One region of the Bacillus sp. SH7-1 genome, then DNA from elsewhere that is predicted to be linked to it. Evidence: predicted binding sites of a transcription regulator. Region 1 holds the regulator's gene; the other holds the start of a gene.

The links. Region 1 encodes Rex, which represses fermentation and respiration genes when NADH is low (regulators of the CRP and FNR family bind a similar motif). Its sites were predicted from a motif close to TTGTGAAATATTTCACAA; they were not measured.
Region 2: a site for Rex is predicted at 3,493-3,510, ahead of DN390_RS00915 (L-lactate dehydrogenase). Genes of this name have one in related genera too.

Annotation. Positions count from the first base shown of each region.
Region 1 is NZ_QNUD01000031.1:8,780-14,269, reverse strand. It holds gene DN390_RS22650 (ABC-F family ATP-binding cassette domain-containing protein) at 119-2,044, opposite strand; gene DN390_RS22645 (redox-sensing transcriptional repressor Rex) at 2,232-2,861, shown strand; gene DN390_RS22640 (YdiK family protein) at 2,891-3,082, opposite strand; gene DN390_RS22635 (CPBP family intramembrane glutamic endopeptidase) at 3,079-3,828, opposite strand; gene groES (co-chaperone GroES) at 4,230-4,514, shown strand; gene groL (chaperonin GroEL) at 4,553-5,490, shown strand, end outside.
Region 2 is NZ_QNUD01000003.1:1,913-7,402, reverse strand. It holds gene DN390_RS00945 (acyl-CoA dehydrogenase family protein) at 1-171, shown strand, start outside; gene DN390_RS00940 (MBL fold metallo-hydrolase) at 310-1,032, shown strand; gene DN390_RS00935 (TetR/AcrR family transcriptional regulator) at 1,036-1,584, shown strand; gene DN390_RS00930 (CPBP family intramembrane glutamic endopeptidase) at 2,049-2,762, shown strand; gene DN390_RS00925 (hypothetical protein) at 2,909-3,094, shown strand; gene DN390_RS00920 (spore coat protein) at 3,108-3,356, shown strand; gene DN390_RS00915 (L-lactate dehydrogenase) at 3,602-4,552, shown strand; gene DN390_RS00910 (PTS sugar transporter subunit IIC) at 4,575-5,490, shown strand, end outside.

The DNA of each region.
Region 1 (5,490 bases):
TTGTTATATTCTAAGTTACGATTGATATATTCAAAAAATTATTTATGTACTAAAAGAAAAAAGATGTCGCATAGTCAAAAATCCTGACTTATGAGACATCTTCCTTATTTAAATATACTTATACATGCAGCTCTTCCCATTCTGCCATGCAAGTTTCAAGTTGTTCTTGTAGCGTTTGCTTTTTCGTTGTAATTTCACTAGCTTTTTCATAATCTGCATATATTTCTGGTAGGCAAAGTTGATCTTCTAACGTAGCAATTTCTTCTTCTAATTCCACTATATTTTGTTCTAGCTCTTCAATTTTTCTAGTGCGTTGACGCTCTAGTTTTTTACGCTCTTTTTCTTCTAAATAATTTAATTTCTCTTGTGCAACCACCTTTTGAACAGGAACGTCATTTTCTTGCTGTTCAAGTTCTGCACGTTCAATCATTTCATTTTTCTTTTCAACGTAGTAATCGTAATCCCCTAAATATTCCTGTGCACCTTCTGTTGATAACTCAACCACAGTCGTTGTTACACGATTAATAAAATAGCGGTCATGTGAGACAAATAGAAGAGTACCAGGATAATCAATTAAAGCATTCTCTAAGATTTCTTTACTATTTAAATCAAGATGGTTTGTAGGCTCATCGAGAATTAATAAATTCGATTTTTGCATCATAAGTTTTGCAAGAGCTAACCGAGCCTTTTGTCCACCACTAAGAGAAGAGACAGGCTTTAGTACATCATCTCCTGTGAATAAGAAGTTACCTAATATCGTGCGAATTTCTTTTTCAGGTTGCAGTGGATATTCATCCCATAGCTCATTTAAAACGCGCTTAGAAGATGTTAAATTAGCTTGTTCCTGATCATAATAGCCAACAGATACATTGGATCCGAAAGAAACATCACCATGTAATAATGGTAACTTATTCACAATAGATTTTAACAGTGTGGATTTCCCAATTCCGTTTGGACCAACTAAAGCAACGCTATCTCCGCGAGTTAAGCGCATTGTTACATGTTCAATAATTGGATCCTTATCATAGCCGATGGTTGCATCCTTTACTTGTAAAACATCATTTCCACTTTGTTTTTCGATATCGAAGTGGAAGGAAGCTGACTTAGAGTCACCTAATGGTCTTGTTAATAATTCCATTCGGTCTAATTGTTTCCGGCGGCTTTGCGCACGTTTTGTCGTAGATGCACGAGCTATATTTTTTTGAACGAAGTCCTCTAGCTTAGCGATTTCATCCTGTTGTTTTTCATAACGTTTCATTTCTTGCTCGTATAGTGCTGATTTTAAGTCTAAATATTTACTGTAGTTACCAACAAATCGTCTACTTTCTTTATTCGAAATTTCATATACTTGTGTAACAAGTTTATCTAAGAAATAACGGTCATGGGAAACGATTAGTATTGCGCCAGGATAACCTTGTAAATATTGTTCAAGCCAAGTTAATGTTTCGATGTCTAAATGGTTTGTAGGCTCGTCCAAAATAAGTAGGTCTGGTTTCGTTAATAATAATTTACCGAGAGCTAATCGTGTTTTTTGTCCACCGCTTAATGTAGAAATCGTCGTCTGGTGCGTTTCAACTGGGAAGCCAAGACCACTTAAAATCGAACGGATATCTGCTTCGTACTGATAGCCACCTTGATCTTTATAATCTAATTGTAATTGGTCATAATCAGCTAATAATCTTTCATATGTAGCCTCGTTTGAAAAGTTTTCTTCTTTTCCCATCTCTTGCTCTAGCCTTCGAAGTTTTGTCTCCATTTGCTGCAAGTGTGTAAAGACGGTTAACATTTCATCCCAAATTGTTAAAGACGTTTCTAACCCGGTATTTTGGGCTAAATATCCGATTGAGACATCTTTCGGTTTTATAATTTCGCCACCATCATGAGATAGCTCACCAGCTATTATTTTTAATAATGTAGATTTTCCGGCTCCATTTCGTCCGACTAATGCGATACGATCTTTCGTTTGAACTTCCAATTTTATGTTTGCAAGAATCGTTTCTGCACCGTATAATTTCGAAAGCGCGTTTACTTGTAATAAAATCAATGTTTTCACCTCAAATAATTTCTTAACTTTGCCATGTTTATATTTCTCAATCATACTAAAAATAGTGTATAGTTTAAAATACAGAGAGAATACTTCTTCTTTCTATTATACAAGGAATTTAATAAGTGCTAAACTTCTGTATTTGATTAAAGCATATGAATAAAGATAGGAAGAGAGGAGAGGTTATATGGAGCAGCAGAAAATTCCACAAGCCACTGCTAAGAGATTGCCTCTATACTATCGATTTATCCAAAACTTATCTCTGTCTGGTAAGCAACGTGTTTCATCTGCCGAATTAAGTGAAGCGGTAAAGGTTGATTCCGCAACAATTCGAAGAGATTTCTCATACTTTGGAGCGTTAGGGAAAAAAGGATATGGATATAACGTAAATTATTTATTATCATTTTTCCGTGAAACACTCGACCAAGATGATATAACACGTGTAGCGCTTATTGGAGTAGGTAATTTAGGGACCGCTTTCTTACATTATAATTTCACGAAAAACAATAATACAAAAATTGAAATGGCGTTTGATGTTAGTGAAGAGAAAGTTGGAACAGAAATCGGAGGCATTCCTGTATATCACTTAGATGAATTAGAAGAACGTTTATCAACTGATATACAAGTGGCAATATTAACAGTACCCGCTACAGTAGCGCAATCTGTAGCCGATAGATTGGCAGAAACAAACGTGCATGGTATTTTGAATTTCACACCAGCACGCTTAAATGTGTCAGACAATATAAGAATTCATCATATTGATTTAGCAGTGGAGTTACAAACACTTGTTTACTTTTTAAAAAATTATCCACAATAAAACGCAGAGGAAGCGACCTCTGCGTTTTATTATTGTTTTTTCTTTGTGAATTTAACTAAGATAAGGCGAAGTGCCAAATTAAAATCAATCGTTGCCATAACTGCAAATAGTATTGTCCACATATTCCAAATTGTATCTGTTACGTTCGTAATGGCGAAGCGTGTAAAGATACATCCTAGAAGGAAGTACAATGCAGCCATGAACAATGGTGAGTTTCTCATACTAAAAATCCTCCGATAAAGCCTTGCATTTCTTCAGCTTCTTTAATCATTTCTTGAATTTGTTCGTTACTCACTAAAACTTGAGCAATTGCAACTAATGTATTCATTGCAACATGAGCTGCAATCGGAACGATAATACGCTTCGTTTTTACATATAAGAAGGCGAATACGAGCCCCATAGCAGTGTATACCAATAAGTGAGTAAAATCAAAATGAATCGCCGCAAATACAAGGGAACTAATGATAGCGGCAATAAAGAAGTTAAACTTCTTATAAAGTGTACCAAATAAAATTTTTCTAAATACGATTTCTTCCAAAATAGGTCCTATTATAGAGATGACGATAAGGAACCAAGGTGTCGTTCTTGCGATATCCATGAGTCTTGCTGTATTTTCAGATCCAGGTTTAATACCTAATACATACATTTCAATCATACCAGCAATACTTTGCGAGAAAAATGCTAAGAAGAACCCGATAAAAATCCAACCGATCGTAGCTGGAACAGTAGAACGCTTTGTATCTAAATGTCTGTCGCGAATATCTGTTCTAAGTAACCAAAGTACGATACATAATGCAATAAAGAAGCTAATGATTGCCCAGTGACCAGTTATGAGTTGAAATTTCTCTTCCCTAGTGAATCCCCTGTTATCATAAAGTCCAGTTTTCAGGAGAAGTGGTAATCCAGCAATTGATGATAACTGCATTAAAATGTATGTAACGATAACCCACCAATATTGTTTTTTCAAATGGTTTAACCATCCTTTCTAACTCTAGTGTATGAGATAAGGTAGGATAACATGTAAAGATGCTACCTACGATATAAACTTTACTTACATTATGTTTTTTTTGTAAATCCTTGTTTGAAATTATAATAGAAGACAGGAGAAAGTTGTGTGTGTAGCGAAAACAACTTAGGGTGTCCTTTCATATTGTAACATACGAGTAGTGGAAACAACGATTCATATAGTAAAGGTAGAAGAAGAGGAACTCTATATAGAAAAGTTTATAGCTTAATTTGCGAAAAAATTATGATTTTTTTACTTGCAAAAGAAATTGAGATTATTTATTATTATAAGTGTGTTAGCACTCGGGTGACCTGAGTGCTAATAAATAAAATTTACATAACAAAATGAGGAGGTTATTGTTCATGCTAAAGCCATTAGGTGATCGCGTTGTAATTGAGCTTGTTCAAGCGGAAGAAAAAACAGCAAGTGGTATTGTATTACCAGACACAGCAAAAGAAAAACCACAAGAGGGTAAAGTTATTGCAGTAGGTACTGGTCGAGTGCTTGAAAATGGTGAGCGTGTTGCTTTAGAGGTAGCAGCAGGTGATCTTATCATCTTCTCAAAATATGCAGGTACTGAAGTGAAATATGAAGGTACAGACTACTTGATTTTACGTGAAAGTGACATTTTAGCAGTTATCGGTTAATTATATAAATCTTAAAAAATCCAAGGGGGTCAATTATTATGGCAAAAGATATTAAATTTAGTGAAGAAGCACGTCGTTCGATGCTTCGCGGTGTCGACACTCTTGCAAATGCAGTAAAAGTAACGCTTGGACCAAAAGGTCGTAACGTTGTTCTTGAGAAAAAATTCGGTTCACCACTTATTACAAATGACGGTGTAACAATCGCAAAAGAAATTGAATTAGAAGATGCATTCGAAAACATGGGTGCGAAATTAGTAGCAGAAGTTGCTAGCAAAACAAATGATGTAGCTGGTGACGGAACAACAACTGCAACTGTATTAGCACAAGCTATGATTCGTGAAGGTCTTAAAAACGTAACAGCTGGTGCGAACCCAATGGGTCTTCGTAAAGGTATCGAAAAAGCTGTAGTTGCTGCAGTAGAAGAATTAAAAACGATTTCTAAACCAATCGAAGGTAAATCTTCTATCGCACAAGTAGCTGCTATTTCTGCTGCTGACGAAGAAGTAGGTCAATTAATCGCTGAAGCAATGGAGCGCGTTGGTAACGACGGCGTTATTACTTTAGAAGAATCTAAAGGTTTCACAACAGAATTAGACGTAGTAGAAGGTATGCAATTTGATCGTGGATATGCATCTCCTTACATGATTACTGATTCTGACAAAATGGAAGCAGTTCTTGATAACCCATACATCTTAATCACTGACAAAAAGATTTCTAACATTCAAGAAATCTTACCAGTATTAGAGCAAGTGGTACAACAAGGTAAACCACTTCTTATCATTGCTGAAGATGTAGAAGGCGAAGCATTAGCTACATTAGTAGTGAACAAGCTTCGTGGTACATTCAATGTAGTAGCTGTTAAAGCTCCTGGATTTGGTGACCGTCGTAAAGCAATGCTAGAAGATATCGCAATCTTAACTGGTGGCGAAGTAATCACTGAAGAATTAGGCCGTGACTTAAAATCTGCTACAGTCGA
Region 2 (5,490 bases), on a different contig from region 1:
GAAATTGAAGCAGATGCGAAAGAAACACTTATCGCAGTTGAAAATGGCGACATGCTGCGCATGATGTTATCATCATTACGTAAATTAACACGCCACACACCACTTAACGTAATTCCGAAGAAACGTGAAATCGCTGCGAAAATTTTAGAAGATGAGCGTTACACAGTTTAATACCTTTAAAGAACAGTAGTCGTTTATACGACTACTGTTCTTTTTTTTGAAAAAAATAAATTTTTAGTGACATAAAACTAATACCATTAGTATAATAAAACTAATAGTATTAGTTTTCGTGAAAAGGGAGATGGGAATATGAGAATGATGCATGAAAAAACGGTATATCAATTGTCATTTTTGCCAAGAGTGTTTCCTGTGAATTGTTACTTTGTGGAGGAAGAAGATGGTTTAACTTTAATTGATGCTGCTTTGCCATATAGCGCAAAAGGGATTTTACAGGCGGCTGAGAAAATAGGAAAACCAATTACTAAGATTGTATTAACACATGCGCATGATGATCACATCGGTGCATTAGACGCATTAAAGGAAGTACTTCCTGACGTTCCAGTCTATATTTCTAAGCGGGACGCAAAGCTGTTAGAAGGAGATACGACGTTACAAAAGGATGAACCAAATACGCCAATAAAAGGCGGTGTACCTAAAAAGATAAAAACGGTACCTGATGTTTTATTGGAAGATGGCGACCGAGTTGGATCGCTTCTTGCGATTATCACACCGGGACATACGCCAGGCTCCATGTCGTTTCTTGATGTAAGAAATAAAGCTCTGATTGTCGGGGATGCATTCCAAACAAGAGGAGGTATGGCTGTTTCGGGACAAATGAAATTTTGGTTTCCGTTTCCTGCGATGGCAACGTGGAGTAAAGAAGTCGCATTACAAAGTGCAGAGAAACTAAGCGAATATGAACCTTCCTTGCTTGCGGCAGGACATGGGAAAATGATAAACGATCCAGGGGCTTTCATAGAGCTTGCCATTAAAGAAGCGAAGCGGAATATAGAAAGTAGAAAAGAGGGTTAATTGATGTCACCGAGAATCGGACTTACATTACCGAAAATTGTAGAAACAGCAGCAGAAATTGCGGATGCAAATGGAATACAAGAAGTAACAATAGCTTCATTAGCGCAAAGGTTAGGGATACGTTCTCCCTCACTATATAATCATGTAAAAGGGTTACAAGATGTACGGAAAAATCTTGGTATTTACGGAATACAACAGCTGCATAACAAACTGGAAGAGGCAGTAGAGGATAAATGTATGGATGAAGCAATTCATGCATTAGGAGAAGCATACGTAGCGTTTGTCCGCAAACATCCTGGACTATATGAAGCAACCTTTTTACGAGATGAAGAAGTAAGAAAAGCAGGAGACGGAATTGTGAAGCTTTGTCTTCAGGTTTTACAACAATACGGCTTAGAAGGAGAGAATGCACTTCATGCGACACGTGGATTCAGAAGTATTTGTCATGGATTTGCGTCGATTGAACAGCAGGGCGGATTTGGTTTGCCGTTAGATTTAGATACGAGTTTACATGTATTATTGGAAACGTTTATTAAAGGATTACATGAATAAGAAGCGAGGCAAACAAAAACCTTAGAAGCATTTCTAAGGTTTTTTAGTGCATATGATTCCAAAAGAATGGTAGTCTTTTTCTCATTAAATGATATTATTTTGCAGGTTTGAAAAATGTGTATATGGCTAAGGAAAGGCAAACGAAAATAAATGCAATAGGATCTTGATAGGGACTAGGCTCAGAGCCCTTCTGGATTTCTGTAAGGAAGTTATGTGTTTTCATGTTTATTGCTCCTTTAACTAATAAGTTTTATATGATGCGAGGGTTATGGTGGATAGGAAGTATTTTTTGAAATTTCATATAATAATTATTGCATAGCAATTCTATTCCTAAAACTATAAAATATAAAGTTTTCATAATATGTAAAATTGCATATTATTCTTTTTGTAAAATTTGTTATATTATCTTTATATTTAAATTAAAGGATTTTATTGAGATAAATGAGAATAACTGGAGGGATACTGTGAGTAAAACAGTTTTAGAAGCGTATAGTGTGGAAAGAAAAATCGAGAATATAACATATAAAAATCTATTTGTAATGATAGCAATGATTATAGGGATTTCACTCCTAGGAGGATTATTTCTTGGTTTAGCCTTTGGGATTTATGGAGAAGAAGCATTAAGTACTAAATTAGAAGGATATTATTTACTCTTATTCGATGCAGCTGTTGTTGCTATCGTTTTATTAGCTTATAAACCGGTTCTTCATTTTATTAAATCTATTTGGGATATATCCGTTTTGAAGAGTGGCAAGACATATTTATATCTATTCATTGGTTTTATTTTCATTGCGTTATCACAATATTTAATGTTACATGTATTTAGTTTTGAAAGTGCAGCAGAACAAAAGAAACAATTAGGGAGTTTAGGGCTTCAAAATAGCATACAAAGTATTATATATGTGTTAAGTATTTCTATAATTACACCAGTTAAAGAAGAAATTCTATTTCGAGGTATTTTATATCGATTTTTAGAAAAGAAATATAATTTTTTAGTTAGTATCATTATTTCTTCCTTCATTTTTGGAATTCTTCATGGAGGTCTTCTCATTACGGCAACGATTATGGGAATGGTATTTGCAATGTTATACAAAAAGACGCAATCTATTATACCTAGTATTATTTTACACATTGTATGGAACTTACTTGTGAGTTTAAGTATGATCGTATCTCTATAAAAATGAATACATAACCAGTATAAAAGATGAATGGCTTAGCTATTCATCTTTTATTTTGTATGCACGTGAAAAAGTTAATTCATGTATACAATCAAAAAATAGCTAAATACTAACAGTGAATGGATAAAGAAAGGTAGGAGTATTCTATGCAAAACTTAACAGAGCTTGAAGTAGAAAACTTACGTCATTTAATTGGTGGACACGCAACAATTATTAACAAGTTGGAGCAGTATGCACAGACGTGTACAGATCCACAACTGAAACAAATGCTACAAAAGGATGCGCAAGATGCACGAAATACGAAACAGCAATTAATGACTTTCCTAGGATAGGAGGAAACGGAAAATGAATGAAAAAGATATGGTAAATGATTATTTAGCAGGATTAAATGCAAGTTTAACAAGTTATGCAAATTATATTGCTCAGTCTGATAATGAACAGTTACACCAAACGTTAATCCAAATTCGTAATCAAGATGAAATGCGCCAACGTAATATGTATGAGTACGCAAAGCAAAAGAGTTATTACAAACCGGCAGCACCTGCAAATCCGATGATTGTACAACAATTAAAAAGCCAATTAAGTGCGGAATAACAGGAAAAAGAAAACGAGCGAATTTATTCGCTCGTTTTCTTTTTGTATATGTCAATAAATACATAATAAATATTTTTCCAGTTGTAACAAATATGACGAAAATGGAATATAACAATTCACAAAAAGGACAAAAACTTTGTTCAATATTTCACAAAGTATCCATGGTTTCTATCGTGGAAATCTCTATAATTAGGGGTGTAAAGAGCAAAAGAAATAGATTATATGATCAATTAGGAGAGATTGCTATGAAAAGACATACAAGAAAAATTGCAATTATCGGTACTGGATTAGTTGGATCAAGTTGTGCATATTCCATTGTCAATCAAGGCATTTGCGAAGAGCTATTATTAATTGATATAAATCATGAACGTGCAGTTGGGGAAGCAATGGATTTATCACACTGCATTAACTTTACAAATACAAGAACAAAAGTATATGCAGGAAGTTATGAAGACTGCAAAGATATGGACATTGTTATTATTACAGCAGGACCAGCGCCAAAACCAGGGCAAAGTCGCTTAGATACTTTAGGAGCAAGCGCAAAGATTATGGAAAGTGTTGTTGGCGGCGTAATGGAAAGTGGATTTGATGGTATTTTCTTACTTGCATCGAACCCAGTTGATATTATTACATATCAAGTGTGGAAATTATCTGGATTACCTAGAAATCGTGTAATCGGTACTGGTACATCACTAGATTCTTCTCGCTTAAGAACAATTTTATCTGAAATGTTACATGTAGATCCTCGTAGTATTCACGGGTATTCATTAGGGGAACATGGTGATTCTCAAATGGTTGCTTGGTCACACGTAACTGTTGGTGGAAAACCAATTCTGCAAATCTTAGAAGAACAAAAAGAACGATTTGGTGAAATAGATTTAGATGAAATCGTTGAGAAAACTGCAAAAGCCGGATGGGAAATTTATAAACGTAAAGGAACTACTTATTACGGAATCGGAAATTCTCTAGCATATATTGCAAACTCAATCTTTAACGATGATCATCGTGTCATTGCTGTATCAGCTATTTTAGATGGTGAGTACGGTGAATATGATATTTGTACAGGAGTACCAGCTATTATTACTAGAGACGGTATAAGAGAAATTGTAGAGCTAAATTTAACAGAAGATGAAGAATCTCGATTCGCAAAATCAAACGATATTTTACGTGATTATATGAAAACAATTGGTTACTAACTTATAGGAGAAGGTGAAACAAATGAAGGAATATATAATGTCTCGTGTATTTAAAGCATCAGCTGGAATTGCACAAGGTATTTTCGTATCCCTCGGAATTGGTTTACTAATCGAAAATATAGGAAGAATTGTTGATATTCCGTTGCTTATTACAATTGGAGTTGTTGCAAAATCACTTATGGCACCAGCCATTGGTGCTGGAATTGCCTTTATGCTCGGTGCAAACGGTCTTGTAATCTTCTCGGCTATGGTAGCTGGAGCGATTGGTGCCGGATCTATTTCAATTACTGAAGCAGGTCTAATTATTAAAACAGGTGAGCCAATCGGTGCATTATTAACAGCAACTTTAGCTGTATATATTGGTAAACGTTTAAGTGGAAAAACAGCGTTAGATATGATGCTCGTTCCATTTGCGGCCATATTAGGTTCTGGTTTAGTTGGTATTTGGTTATCTCATAATATTACTCCTGTTTTAAATACAGTTGGAGCATTTATTAAAGATAGTTCAGCTGGTAGCCCGTTCATCGCTTCTATTGTCATTGCAGTCGTTTGGGGACTATTACTTATCTCTCCAGCTTCATCAGCTGCGTTAGCGATTGCACTTAGCTTAGACGGTGTTGCAGGTGGTGCTGCTCTTGCAGGTTGCGTTGCTCAGTTTATCGGATTCTCTGTCATCTCTGCGAAAGAAAACAATTTAGGCGGTATATTAGCTCAAGCTCTTTGTACTCCGAAAGTACAGTTGCCGAATATTACTAAAAACCCAATGATTCTCGTCCCAACTGTCGTCGCCAGTGCTATAGTTGGTCCAGTATCAGCATTAATTTTCCAACTGGAAGCAGGAAAAGAAATTGCAGGCCTTGGATTAAGTTCTCTTATCGCACCAATTAATTTAATTTCTAGCGAAGGATGGGAAGTTGTCCCAGCGATGGTAATCACTT